One region of the Petroclostridium xylanilyticum genome, then DNA from elsewhere that is predicted to be linked to it. Evidence: predicted binding sites of a transcription regulator. Region 1 holds the regulator's gene; the other holds the start of a gene.
What was found. Region 1 encodes Rex, which represses fermentation and respiration genes when NADH is low (regulators of the CRP and FNR family bind a similar motif). Its sites were predicted from a motif close to ATTGTTAANNNNTTAACAAT; they were not measured.
Positions count from the first base shown of each region.

Region 2: the regulator Rex is predicted to act here: its motif matches at 3,540-3,559, upstream of gap (type I glyceraldehyde-3-phosphate dehydrogenase).

Region 1 covers NZ_NPML01000014.1:11,197-18,853, forward strand. The annotation lists gene CIB29_RS09805 (DUF554 domain-containing protein) at 1-361, opposite strand, end outside; gene CIB29_RS09810 (DNA-3-methyladenine glycosylase family protein) at 447-1,316, opposite strand; gene CIB29_RS09815 (DUF6062 family protein) at 1,481-2,254, shown strand; gene CIB29_RS18890 (hypothetical protein) at 2,280-2,513, shown strand; gene CIB29_RS09825 (Asp23/Gls24 family envelope stress response protein) at 2,626-3,453, opposite strand; gene CIB29_RS09830 (redox-sensing transcriptional repressor Rex) at 3,466-4,104, opposite strand; gene CIB29_RS09835 (GntR family transcriptional regulator) at 4,360-5,040, opposite strand; gene CIB29_RS09840 (isocitrate/isopropylmalate family dehydrogenase) at 5,147-6,310, opposite strand; gene CIB29_RS09845 (aconitate hydratase) at 6,537-7,657, opposite strand, start outside.
Region 2 covers NZ_NPML01000019.1:481,514-489,170, reverse strand. The annotation lists gene CIB29_RS14445 (3'-5' exoribonuclease YhaM family protein) at 1-750, opposite strand, end outside; gene CIB29_RS18975 (hypothetical protein) at 929-1,084, shown strand; gene CIB29_RS14440 (GNAT family N-acetyltransferase) at 1,208-1,708, opposite strand; gene CIB29_RS14435 (hypothetical protein) at 2,009-2,401, shown strand; gene gap (type I glyceraldehyde-3-phosphate dehydrogenase) at 2,458-3,468, opposite strand; gene CIB29_RS14425 (lysophospholipid acyltransferase family protein) at 3,913-4,587, opposite strand; gene recQ (DNA helicase RecQ) at 5,201-7,339, shown strand; gene CIB29_RS14415 (MATE family efflux transporter) at 7,489-7,657, shown strand, end outside.

The DNA of each region.
Region 1 (7,657 bases):
CAATAGAACCTACAATCGCCATAGACCCGACACAATAAACAAGACTTGCAATAACAAATCCTTCAGAAAAAGTATTTGCTTTCCCATCCCTGTGTAAAAGTCCCTGTATCCACTTTCCAAACCTGTCCAGCTTATCTTCTATATCTGCCATTTCTCCAATAATTGCCCCAATAACAAGGCTGAAAATCGTAAGTAGTATCATTTGTCCTTTTAGTGCCATTGATAGTCCAATGATAATTACAGAAAGACCTATCCCCTGCATAATTGTATTTTTATACTTGTCCTTAATTGCTCCTCCAACCGTAGCACCAATCAGCCCACCTCCAATTACCGCTGCAGAATTTACTATAGTACCCATCATATTTCAAAACCTCCGTCCCTCTCATAAAATATCATATCAACCGCCACGCCAGTAATGCGACAACCGAGAACCGTCCCCTGTCGCTCTATCTTCCTATCTTTAATTCCCGTGCATAGTAGAACAAATACTGTTGTGCAAAACCTGCCAGGTTACCATATTGTTCAGCCGAATACCTTTGCACGTCTTTTATTGAAACATCCTCGCCAAGGTAGAAATGTCCCATTACTCTCCTTACCCAAACATCTGTGGGAAATACATCATATTTTTGCAGAGAAAACAGAAGAATACAATCTGCTACTTTGGGACCTATCCCTTGTACTTTCATCAACTCTTTTCTTGCCGCTGAAGAATCCAGTTCCTTCAATTGGTCCAGTACAATCCGCCCTTCACAAACCGCACGGGCTGCATCCAAAATATATTTACACCGGTAGCCGCTTCTACAAAAAGCAAGGTCATCCATTGTTTTATTATATAGATCCTGCGGCTGTGGGAAACTATAATAAACTTTATCACCAAACCCTATAGGTTGTCCATACCTCTCACTAATATTTTTTATAATTTTTTTAATTCTTGGAATAATATTGTTGGATGATATGATAAATGAAACAAGACATTCCCATGTTTCCTGATTTAATATGCGTATGCCCCAACCATAACTAACCGCTCTTTCTAAAACTTCATCCTTACTCAATCTGTCTTTAATTGCACCGTAGTCTCTTTCCAGGTCAAAGTAGTACTTCCAAAAATTATGAAAATCTTCCAGACGGGTATTTTTGATAACAAGTAAACCTTTATTAATTTTTAAATTAATTACCTTCCCATATGCCACTCCTGTGTAGCTGCCATCCTGTTCTCTATCCCATCTAAAGCATTGGCCGCATTCAAAAGTGTGGGTAAGGTTGAAGTCCTTGATGCCTTCTATTACCACTTGATTATTATATTGATATGCTTTCATGCCATTATTCCACCCCTTTATATTTTGCTCATTATCATTTATAATAACAAATAATAAGTAATAAATAAACCAAGGTGTTAGAGTGCAGTATAGAATGGAAACCTGGATTGCATCCTCCCCACTCTCCACTGTCCACTCCCCACTAATAGAAAGGCAGAGAACAAATGAAGGAAAAAATATATACCATCCCTGTCATGGATGCATTTCGGACTGATTGTGAATGTCCAATATGTATCTTGGAAAAAAAACTTGAAGATGATGCGGTTGAATACACACTAGGCCCTTCGATGATGGAGCCGGATAGTCGAATAGAATCTAACGAGAAAGGTTTTTGTAACAAGCATTTCAAGCTTCTATACGGACAGAAAAACCGGTTAAGCCTGGCTTTAATCATCGATACACATTTGTCAGAAACTAATCATAAATTATCTTCTTATTTTAAAGGAAAGTTGGAAGCAATCCGTCAGGAGAGCAACCTGCATCTGGCTAAAAATCTCTTAAATAAATTTTCATCCAAATCTTCTCAATCTATAAATGTAACTGAGCAACTTGTAAATTTTATTGATGATTTAGAACATAAATGTGTTATTTGTGAAAAAGTTGCACATACTATGGAAAGATATATAGATGTGATATTTTATCTCTGGAAAAAAGAAGAAGAGTTTAAAGGTATTTTTAAAAATTCTAAGGGTTTTTGTATCCACCACTTTAAAATATTATTAGAAGGTGCAAAAAAACACCTTGGGCAGCAGGACTTATCCTTATTCCTTCTTGACCTGCTTCCGCTCCAATTGGAACACCTTCAGCGTGTACAGCAGGAAGTAAACTGGTTTACCAAAAAATTTGACTATAGATACAATGATGCACCTTGGGGGAATTCCAAAGATGCTGTTCCGCGTAGTATTGAAAAGATAGTTGGCTATTCGCGATTAGAGTAATAAAAAAAACAAAAGCATATTAAAATTGGAGGTAATAAGAATAGAAACTACGGAAATTATTGTTAACGCAGGAAAACTTAACCAAGAAAATATTCATGCAATCAAAAATCAGATAACATCACTCAACAGTATAGGCAGGGTAATAATCAAGCCATCAAGGAAGAGTATAACTGTTGTCTATGACGCTAGGGTAGTAAGCAAAAATGAGATTGTTAGTGCATTAAGGCAAATAGGGTATAGTATTAATCGTATTAAATAGTGCGACAAGTGCGACAAGGGACAGTTCTCGTTTGTCGCACTTCTCAGGAAAACGAAAAGTCTCGAGGTCATTTTAACAGTCGAAGAAGCAGCGAAGTATGCAAACCTTAACCTCAATCCGATTCCTGCTGTACAACAAGGGTCTTTATAGTAATATTGACCGCAAGGACATTAATAGCCGTATATTTTTCCACGGCTTCTTTTACCTTTGCCTGAACTTCTTTTGCTGCTGAATGAAGAATAATACCATAATTGAACGTGAGTACTATATTAATTATCAAACCGGAGGATTTATTCTCCAGCCATATCCTATTTACTTTAGTTACATGAGGAATTTTGGTAATTTCATATTCGCATATTGTATAGATTACCTGATTAGAGATGGTATAATCGCCCATATAGCTGAATGTAGGTCTCACGACCGACTTATCAATAACAAGAGGATCTTCATCCTTACCCCTGCGTCGAAAAATTCTTAATGAATCGATAAAATAGCCTGAAAAATCCTTTTTTATCTCAAAGGTAGGCACCGGAATAACGTGTTTTCCCTCTACCCTTCTCGCTGTCCTGGCTTTTTCAATTTCCTCCTGGTCAGCAACATCTTCTATATAAATCACTTTTGATATCGGTGGTAAATTCAAAGCTTTAATGATTGCTTCCACCATACCTAAAGAGGTACCTAAGATTAATATACCGGAGGGATTCTCAGTGGCTATAGCTTCTATAACCTGTTGTGCATGATCAGGTTCAATAAAAAGCGCCCGCCTTACCGAAGCCAGCTTAGTGTGTTCCTTCTTCGCAGAGAAGCCCGCTATTATCCTATTGCCTTTAATAAGCAACCCATCATCTATAATAAAATCAATATTATTCTCCTTTGCTACCCACATTGCCCTATAACTCTTACCGGAACCACTAGCTCCTATAAAAGCAACTATTTTCATACTAACCTCTCATTATTCCATATTTTGAGTAATCTTATATGATAACGTCATTAAGCTGTCACTTAAGTGTACGTTTTCCACTTGTACGGGACCAGTTAAATTAAGATCGGTATATGAAAAATTCCACAATCCCTTTATTCCAAGTTTAACCAGACGCTGTGCAACCTCGGAGACACCCTCTTTAGGAATTGCAAGAATACCAATATCAACTTTGTTCGACTTCATAAAGTCATCCAGGTCATCCATATGCATTATTTTAATTCCACGAATTTCCTTACCTACAATTTCCCTGTTGACATCAAATATGCCAACCAACCTAAATCCCCTTCTTTCAAAACTAGTGTGATTTGCCAGCGCACGCCCAAGATTACCTGCACCGATAATAATAGTGGTATAACCATTATATAAACCTAATATATTGCCTATTTCTTTATATAATGACTCTACGTTATATCCGTAGCCTTGCTGACCAAATCCACCAAAACAATTTAAATCCTGTCTAATTTGCGAAGCGGTGACACCCATTCTCTGGCTTAGTTCCTTTGAAGATATCCTGGTAATATCATTTTTTAATAATTCCTCCAGATATCTGTAGTACCTCGGAAGCCTTCTAACAACTGCTATAGACACCTTTTTTTCATTATAATTCATGTGCCATCACTCCTTTTACATCACAATAATAGTGCCAGTTTCGTAAAAAACAATTTAAACTCCTGACACAACATGTCTGACTAATTATACATTATTGTTAATATATTGTCAATATCTGTATATCTCCTCTAACAATGCTGCTACGTTATGTAGTATTACCTCACTTTTTACATTTAAACAAATTCACATGGTTTTGCTCCTCACAATAACACAAATAAATGCAGAAGGCAGTCCTTCCAGACTACCTCCGCCGTATTAAATTTCATTATTCATTTTTATTCGCGCTATCAAGTTCGCACTTGCATTTTTTACATGTTCATAGGTAAGTTTTTCCGCCCTGTCACCATCTCGGTCAATAATTGCCTGAAGTATTGCCTTATGCTCTTCCAATGCTTTTTTTGCTCTACCCGGGGTTTCAAAAGAAGTGCCTCTCGCTCTCTTTATATAATGGTGGAATGTAGATAGAGTATGTCTTAAAGGCTTGCTTTTACATGCTTCATATATCAGCTCGTGAAATTTCGAGTCAAGCTTTTGAAGATGCTGCATATCGTTCTTGTTTGTATAAAATTCTGACAATTCCACCGACTCTTTTAGCTGCTCTATCTCCTCGGAAGTAATTTTTTCCGCTGCCCACCGTGCTGCAAGCCCTTCAATTAACATACGTATTGTATAAATATCTTCAATGTCCTGCGTGGAAACTCCTAATACAATAGCACCTTTATTTGGAACAGTTTTCACTAAACCTTCCAGCTCTAACTGTCTAATTGCCTCTCTAATAGGAGTACGACTTACCCCCAGTTCGTCAGAAAGCTTTGTTTCTATTAGACTATCTCCCGGTTGAAACTTGCCGTTTAGTATATCTTCTTCCAGTTCTTTGAATACTTTAGCCCTCAATGAATAGTTTTCATTATCTTGATCAATTTCTATTTTTCGCATCGACACTTCCCCCGTAAATAAAGATTCAGACTCAGATTCAGATAAAATAAAAATTAAATTTTTATAGTCTATAATCTGAATCTGAATATGAATCTCAATCTAAATCTTAATCCAATGATTGAATTGTTTCCATAATATAGTCTGCAAATTGTGCCCCGGTTGCCCCTGTGTCCCTACCGGTAACAACCAGTTTCTTTTCAGTATGCATACAGATATCCAATGCTTTTTCAAGCTTTTGTGCCTTTTCTGTATACCCAATATGTGCCAGCAGCATAGCGCCTGCTCTTATAATACTGCTTGGGTCTGCATATTTGGCTCTGCCTTCTTCTACCATCCTGGGAGCTGAGCCATGAATTGCTTCAAACATAGCGTAGCGTTTTCCTATATTTGCACTGCCTGCAGTACCTACCCCGCCTTGAAATTCAGCTGCTTCATCAGTCAGAATGTCTCCATATAAGTTAGGCAGTACAAATACCTGGAATTGCGTCCTTCTTTTTTCATCTACCAGCTTTGCAGTCATAATGTCAATATACCAGTCATCTACTTCTATTCCGGGATATTCTTTGGCTATGTTTTGGCATATGTTTAAAAACTTCCCGTCGGTAGTTTTCACTACATTTGCCTTGGTAACGACGGTAACACGCTTTTTGCCGTTTTTAGCAGCATATTCAAAAGCTGCCCTTGCAATTCTTTCCGTACCCTCTGTAGTCGTTACGGTAAAATCAAATGCAATATCGTCATTTACATGAAAGCCCTTACTTCCCAGAACATAAGAACCTTCGGTATTTTCCCTGAAAAACGTCCAGTCAATCCCTTTATCCGGAACTTTTACCGGTCTAACATTTGCAAAAAGATCCAGTTCTTTTCTCATTGCAACATTGGCACTCTCAATGTTAGGCCATGGATCACCTGCCCTTGGGGTGGTTGTAGGACCCTTTAATATTACATGGCATTCCTTTAGTTCCTGTAATACATCATCGGGTATTGCCTTCATTGCTTTCACACGATTTTCTATTGTTAAGCCGTCAATAACCTTAAATGCTACTTTACCCTTTTCAACTTCTTCTTTTAATAGGAACTCTAAAATTCGATGTGCTTCATTTGTAATTGCAGGCCCGATACCATCTCCACCTACAATGCCGATAATAATCTTATCCAATTTGTCATACTGGATAAAATCCTTCTCCTGCTTCATTTTTTCTACTCTTTTTAATTGTTCTTCAATTAACCTTGCAAATTTCTCGGTAGCCGCTGTAATAATTTCGTTCATATGTAATCCCCCCATTTTCAATAATATTTCTATACTATATGGTTCACAGTTAACAGTTCTCAGTTCACAGTAGTAAACGATTTAATAGCTTTTACTGTGAACCGTGAACTAAAAGAGACAATGTAAAGTACACGGATGCCGGTATAAGCCGACGGCAAAACATGGAATATATGATGATACTTACCTTGATGTAATGTATTAAGTGTAATTTATATAATGAAGAATATTATTCACTTAATTTCCTTGTATAATTCAGCAGTCCTCCTGCAAGAATAATTTCCCTCTGTCGTTCGGATAAAGAAATATTTACCTTGATCTCCTTTTCTTTAGTAACATTTTTTATGATGATAGGATTTCCAGACTTAATCTGGCTGATGGCATCTTCCATTACCAGTTCATCATACATGCCTATAGTATCATAATCCTGTTCATTATCAAATGTCAATGGTAAAATTCCGGAATTTATCAGGTTAGCCATGTGAATTCGTGCAAAAGATTTTGCAATAACGCCTTTAACCCCAAGATAAAGAGGTACAAGTGCAGCATGTTCCCTGCTGGACCCCTGTCCATAATTCACACCGCCGATAATAAATCCGCCACCATTTTCCTTAGCCCTCTTTGGAAATTCAGCATCACAAGGAGTAAGGCAGAATTCTGACAAATATGGTATATTCGACCTGAAAGGAAGAAGCTTTGCATTTGAAGGCATGATATGGTCAGTGGTAATATTATCGCCTACCTTAATCAGCACCTTTCCTTTTACCACATCAGGCAGTTCAACATTTACCGGGAACGGTCTGATATTAGGTCCTCTGACCACTTCCACCTCTACACCTTCCGGTGCAGGTGCTACAACCATATTATCATTTATTAAAAATTCTGAAGGAATATCTACGGCAGGCGCTTCTCCAAACTCTCTTGGATCTGTTAACACCCCGGTAATCGCGCTTACTGCTGCTACTTCCGGGCTTACAAGATATACTTTTGCTGAAACAGTGCCACTTCTGCCCTCAAAGTTCCGGTTAAAGGTTCTCAAAGATACGGCATCACTGCAAGGTGCCTGCCCCATACCGATACAAGGTCCGCAGGCAGACTCCAGTATTCTCGCTCCTGCAGCTACCATATCCGCCAGAGCCCCGTTTTGTGCCAGCATATTCAGCACCTGTTTGGAACCCGGTGCAATGACAAGGCTTACATCAGGATGCACTGTTTTTCCTTTTAGAATTTTGGCAACCTTCATCATATCAAGATAAGAAGAGTTGGTACAACTACCGATTGCCACCTGATCTACCTTGATCTTGCCTATATTTTTAACCTTATCTACATTATCAGGACTGTGCGGCTTTG
Region 2 (7,657 bases), on a different contig from region 1:
CATATGCTGAAGAAGCACAGCCACTTCTTCACTTGCTCCGACCTTTTTGGCCGTTCGGTCCACCATTTTGATTGCTTGGACAATATGACCAAGTAATTGGCCTTCGGTAGTATATGCCGATACAATACCCAGTTCATTTGCATCCATCTCATAGAGCTTGGCAATATCATGAAGGAGTATACCGCCGTAGAGCAAATCCGTATTAACAAATGTATAGATTTGACTTAACTTTTCAGCAGTCATTAGCATGGTCATAACATGGTATAACAGCCCTGACTTTATAGCATGATGATTTTTCATTGCTGCAGGAAAAGTCATCAGGCTCTGTTTGTTTTCTTTAAGTATACAGTTTACAATAGCTTTTATATCGTGATTTTGAATTTTAGAAACATAATTTAGTAATTGATTATACATATATTCCGGCGTATATGGAGCTGCCGGTACGAAATTAGCAGCATCAATACCATCTTCAGCTACTGAAAGCCTTATCTTTTCAATTTTCAATTGCAATTGACCTTGCCATTCCGTTATAAGCCCTCTTACTTTTACCAATGTATTTTGTTTATATTTTTTTTCATCCTCTTCGGTACAATCCCATAGTTTTGCATTGACTTCACCGGTTTGATCCCCTAAAATCATGTCTAAAAATTTGTTGTTATTACTTGCCATTTTACATTGTGAAGATTTTATAAGGAAGAATCCTTCGATTCTATTTCCTACTTCAAATTGAGCAATAGTCTGAATTTCCATAAGAGTCCTCCTCAGCAGGCAATCTTTACCTTGATATTATCTCATGAATTTACCAATATGCCAACTAAAATTTGGTTCAAATATTCCTGTTAGCTCATGGAACTGTATATTTTTACGTGAAAATATTTTTTGAAAGAATGCATACTAATATTAGATTTTATGATAGGGAGATGATGATATGAAAAAAGATTTAAAAAAAAGAAAAAAAGAACCAACTGTTGCACCGGGGATGGAAGATGATCCAAGGGGTGAAGATGCTACAAAAGAGGATAAAGCAAAAGGAAATGTTACTAGAGTTACAAGATTAGTATGGGATGAAAATGACCCGACTTAAGAGTAAAAATGCACCCGATTTCTCGGATGCATTTTTTAGGTACCTATTTAAAATTTAAAATGGCCGGTTCCTAACTCTCTATTTCTGCAGGTTAGGAACCGTTCAAAACCGCTGAAAAAGTGCTTAATAGGCAATTATCTTCTGATAGCATACAACATCCAGCAATCTTCCAAACTTTTTACCTACTTCCTTATAATGGGCACATTTTATGTAACCGTTCTTTTCAAACAGTTTTATACTTTTTTCATTCTCGCCGCAGATAATCGCAATTAACGCGTGAATATCATTCTTTCTTGCCAGGGTTTCAATGTGCTTAATTGCAAGACTGCCTATGCCTTTTCCTACATAATCCGGTTTTAAATATACAGTCACTTCGGCGGAGATATCATACGCTTCCCGCTTTTTGAATTGAGTTAAAATACAGTATCCGCATATATCCTCTTTTTCTTTAATTACAAATGCTTTATATTTAGGGTTGTCAAAAAATATTATTTCCCACATTTCTTCCATGGAAATAGGGTTTATGTGGAAGGTTGCGGTTGAATTTAAAATATAGTAGTTATAAATTTCCAGCAGCTTTGGTAAATGTTCCTCCCGGGCTTCCTCAAATCTATAATCATTCATCTAAGTACAATCCTCCTTTATTAACAATGTGACATAGGGTGATTAATAGGTTCAATAGCTATTAGAAATATTACATCAAAAAAGCAAGAGAAAGTCAATGGTTTGAGTTAAAGATAACTTAATATAGCTTATTTTTTTAAAATTTTAATATATCATACTAAATTCGACAAAAGAATGATGCTTTTGTCCTATTTTGTACCTATAATCTTCCCTAATTTAGAATAAATGTGTTATATTAATATTGAAAAGTTAATATATAGAAGCTTTTTAGATTATTTAATATATTTTGGGGGAGATATTTTGGACTTTAACAGGTATTTTAAGGATTCCTACGGATGGGATAATTTTTCAAAATTTCTTTTAATTATTGGAGCAGGTCTACTGCTTGTTAAAAAGGCTGCAATTCCTGCAATTTTAATAATAGGGTATGCGTTGTGGAGAAGCATATCTAAAGATCAATATAAAAGAAAGCAGGAAGCAGTAATGTTCGAAGAATGGCTCAAGAGGACGGTTTCCTATCTCCACAGAATGGAACAGACAATTAAAGGGACTATAGGCAGGTTTATTGAAGGAAGAAAGTATGTTATTGTATCCTGCCCTAAATGCAGTGCAAAATTAAGACTACCAAGGCATAAAGGACAATTGATCGTAATATGCAGGTTATGCCATGCTGAATTTAGAATGAAAACATGATAATAAAAAGACCAGCTAACTTTGGGTTAGCTGGTCTTTTTATTAATTAGTTTATATTATTCTGCGTCTACTTTAGCCATATGAGCAATTAAATCAACAACTTTGTTTGAATAACCCCATTCATTGTCATACCATGCAACTAGTTTAACGAAGTTGCTGTTTAATGCAATACCTGCATCTGCATCAAAGATGGAGGTACGAGCATCATGGATGAAGTCGGAAGAAACAACTGCATCTTCAGTATAACCGAGGATTCCTTTTAATTCATTTTCAGAAGCTTTTTTTACAGCAGCTTTGATTTCTTCGTATGTAGTAGGCTTTTCAAGACGGCAGGTTAAATCCACAACAGATACGTCGATAGTTGGAACTCTGAAAGCCATACCGGTTAATTTACCGTTTAATTCAGGAATAACTTTTCCTACTGCCTTTGCTGCTCCTGTAGAAGATGGAATAATGTTAGCTGCAGCAGCACGTCCGCCTCTCCAGTCTTTCTTTGAAGGACCGTCAACTGTTTTTTGAGTTGCTGTTGTAGAATGAACGGTTGTCATTAAGCCTTCAACAATACCAAAATTTTCATGGATTACCTTTGCAAGAGGAGCCAGGCAGTTTGTAGTACAGGATGCATTGGAAACAACCTTCATATCCTTGGTGTATTTATCGTGGTTTACACCCATAACAAACATTGGAGCATCTGCTGACGGAGCAGAAATTACAACTTTCTTGGCACCGCCTGCAAAATGAGCGGAAGCTTTTTCTGTAGTTGTAAATACACCGGTAGATTCTACTATGTATTCTGCACCGCATTCAGACCATGGAATTTCTGAAGGATTCATTGCTCCATATACGCTGATTTCCTGTCCGTTTACTACAAGTTTTCCATCCTTGGTTTCGATGGAGCCCTGGAATTGCCCATGTACGGAGTCGTATCTTAACATATACACCATGTAGTCGAGATCAATAAATGGGTCATTGATTCCTACTACCTGGATGGATGGATTGTCCAACGCCGCACGGAAAACGAGACGACCAATACGGCCAAAACCGTTAATACCTACTTTTGTAACCATTTTTAAAACCTCCTGAGTAAATTTTCTTATACTATTATATTGTACAATATTTTTAGTAAATCAACAAGAAAAATGTTAAATCTTTAACACTAAATTTTTGAAAGAATAAACCAACTTTTTTGTGAAATTTACAATTTTTCTATACTTAAAACCTCTTGAACTATTCACTATTTTCCACAAAGCCAAAAGGAAAATATACGATTGGCGTGTGCGACTTGGGGACGGTTCGTCTGTCGAATGTGCTTTTCATGCGATTGAGGAACCGTCCTCATGTCGAAGCTCTGACCAGTCATGTAAAATATTTAATGTGTTCAATATACCTTAGCTTATATCATAAATTATAATAGAATTTTTATGGACAAGGTATTTTTTCCAGCGTATCGTGTGTAAAAATAGGAGCGTCACTATATAAATTGTTAGAAATTATATTTTTTATCATTTCTGCTAAGTCTTTAGAATCTTTTGCTGCGATGATGTCTGGTGAAACAGCGGGAGAGATAATAATTTCCACATAAGCAGGATGAACAGAAAAACTATTTTTTTCATTATTTTATAAGAACCTTTAATTGTCACTGGAACAATTGGCATACCTGACTTAGTTGCTAGCTTCAGGCTTCCGGGCTTGAATTCTCCCAGGTTACCGTCTTTACTTCTGGTACCCTCAGGAAATATTACCAGCGAATATCCTTCCTTTAGTACTTCCACCCCTTGATTAATAGCTTCCAATGCTTTTCTGGCATCTCCTCTTTTGATAAATATGCAGTTCATATAATACATCCATGTCCTGATAATAGGAAGCTTTCGAACCTCAATCTTTGATATAAATGCTTTAGGTTTATCGATAAATCCAATTAATATAGGGATATCAAAATTGCCCTGATGATTGCTTACAAATAGGACCGGTCCATCTTTAGGGACATTTTCATGCCCTGTTACTTTTACTTCAGAACCGCTCAGCTTTACCAACAACCGTGCCCAATTACCGGCCACCCGGTAAACCAGCTCATCCCTGTCTGCAATTTTGTTCTGTTTATCCAGTACTATAACTTTCATCAATAAAGGTAGGGTAATAATCAAATAGATAAAAAAATAAATAAAACATATTATTGTTCTTATCATAAGACACCCCTGCTTTATTTACAATATTTGAAATTATACATCTACCCTATTTTATTTTGAAGTGACCTTTATTTAGAATTATAATAAAAAACTATTTATATATTTACTGCTAATGATTTTACATGACAGATAAAAAGTCAATAAGTTCACAGTTCACGGTTCACAGTAAAAGCTATTAAATCGTTTACTACTGTGAATTGAGAGCTGTTAACTGTAAACTATATAGAACAAAATCTTTTCATTAAAAGTATGAATTTGTATTTAAAAGCTTTTAGAGTTTTTGGAAATATAAAAACTTCTTGTAAAATATTATATATTGAAATACAATTATGAGCAATAGTTTGAATTCGCAGGGGTACATTTTATGCTAAAAGCGGTAATTTTTGATGTAGATGGTGTTATCGTTGATGCTTCCATGGTATGGTTTTAGCAGCAGAAAAAATTTTAGAGAACGAAATCGGTTACGAAGAAGGCGAAGTTTTATATAAGGGTAGAAATAAAGAGGATAATACGGTATAATAAAGTAAAATCAGTAAAGAAAAGGGAAGTGCTATCTTTTGAAATATTTCAAAGGATACAGTAAAAAACAATGTCCGGTAAGAGGTGTAACTAGATGTTCCAAGAAGTACAGAAGATACTAAAAAAGTATTTTGGCTATTCTTCCTTTAAAAAAGGGCAGGAAGAAATTATAGCCAGCATATTGCAAGAAAAAGATACATTGGGAATTATGCCTACGGGTGGAGGCAAATCCTTATGTTATCAGGTTCCTGCCCTCTTGCTCCCCGGGATTACTCTTGTAATTTCTCCTTTGATTTCTTTAATGAAGGACCAAGTGGATGCACTGGATAACCTGGGAATTCCTTCTACGTTTATTAATAGTTCGTTAGACCAACAGGAATTAGAGCACCGGATTTATTCCGCGTCCAGGGGAAAGTACAAGCTTTTATATGTTGCACCCGAAAGGCTTGAATCGGAACGTTTCCTCCAAATGTTAAAGAATATACCGGTTTCTTTATTAGCTATTGATGAAGCCCATTGTGTTTCCCAGTGGGGGCATGATTTCCGGCCCAGTTATCTTTCCATTGCGGCGCTTGTCAACCAGCTTACCCGGCGGCCCATTGTTGCAGCTTTTACCGCCACTGCTACAGTAAATGTAAAACAAGATATAATAAATCTTTTATCGTTGCAAAAGCCCAATGTTTATGTTACCGGGTTTGACCGGGAGAACCTGACTTTCTCTGTAATCAAAGGTGTAAATAAAATAAATTTTATTACAGACTACTTAAATAGTCATAAAAATCAGGCTGGAATTATCTATGCAGCTACCCGCAAGGAAGTGGACAAGCTTTACAGGCATCTGCATGAGAAAGGTTACCGTGTTGGAAAATACCATGCAGGATTGAATGATGACGAAAGGAATCAAAACCAGGAAGCGTTTATATATGATAATATTGATACTATGATAGCTACTAATGCTTTTGGGATGGGAATTGACAAGTCGAATGTCAGATATGTCATCCACTTTAATATGCCTAAAAATATGGAATCCTATTACCAGGAAGCAGGGCGTGCAGGGCGGGACGGTGATCCTGCAGAATGTATTTTGCTATATGGTGCTTCGGACCAGCATATTCAAAAGTTCTTGATTGAAAAAACTCTTTTATCTTCTGACAGGAAAAGCAACGAATATAAAAAGCTGCAAAATATGGTGGATTACTGCCATACTTCACAGTGTCTGCGCAAATACATTTTAGAGTATTTTGGAGAAACAAATACTAACGGAAAATGTGGAAATTGCAGTAATTGTAATGATGAAAGCGAACTGGCCGATATCACTATAGAAGCTCAAAAAATATTTTCCTGTATCAAGCGAATGGGAGAGCAATATGGCGCTACTTTTGTAGCTAATGTTTTAAGAGGCTCTAATAGCAAAAGAGTTCATGAATTAGGGTTCAACAAATTGTCTACCTATGGAATTATGAAAGAATATTCTATACGTGAAATTATTGATCTAATTAATCTTTTAATAGCGGAAGAATATTTACATGTAACAGAAGGTCAATACCCTGTTGTCCAAATTCGGAGAAAAGCAATTCCTGTGTTAAGAGGGGAAGAAAGGGTTATGCAAAAAGTGCAAAAGAAACTATCGGCTGCCAATGTTGATTCCAGCCTTTTTGAATTGCTGCGTTCCCTCCGGAAAGAAATTTCACAAAAGGAAAATATACCGCCTTATGTTGTTTTTCATGACAGCACTTTACATGAAATGTGCAAATATTTTCCCACTGATCGGCAGTCTATGCTTACAATTACCGGTGTAGGAGAATCCAAGTTCCATAAGTACGGGAACCAATTTATAGAGGTTATCCAAAAATATATGGATGACCATGGAATCTCTCCAAGGCCTGTAAAGATAGATTCTTCTGCAGCGCAAGAGCATAAGAAGCCAAGTCATTTAATTACCTACCAGATGTATAGAGAAGGAAAATCACTAGATGATATTGCCCGGGAAAGGGATTTAACGCCCATTACCATTCAAGACCATCTGGTCCGGTGCAGCCAGGAAGGATGTGCGGTTGACTGGGATACATTTATTCCGCCGGAATATGAAGAACAGATTTTTCAAACAATCAGACAACTTGGGACTGAAAAATTAAAACCTATTAAAGAAGCACTGCCCGACCAGATAGATTATTTTGCAATCAAGGCAGTAATATGTAAGTATATGATTCGAAAAATTCCGCAAGCAACTTAAGGGACAAATTTAGGAAATGCTCAATATTTTATCGGTAACTATATTAATTTATTTTTAATTTTAATATTGGTTATCAATACAATTCAAATATTGTAATTGCATAAAAATATTATTATCAAATAGAATATAAAAGTATAAATGAGGTGTCTATGTACAGCTTAGTTTTTGAAGATAGGGAATTTTATAAAATATTTATCAAACTGGCTATACCCTTGGCGCTGCAGGATTTAATTGCATCTTCATTAAACATGGTAGATACCGTTATGATCGGACAACTGGGAGAAACGGAAATTGCTGCTGTTGGATTGTCCAACCAGA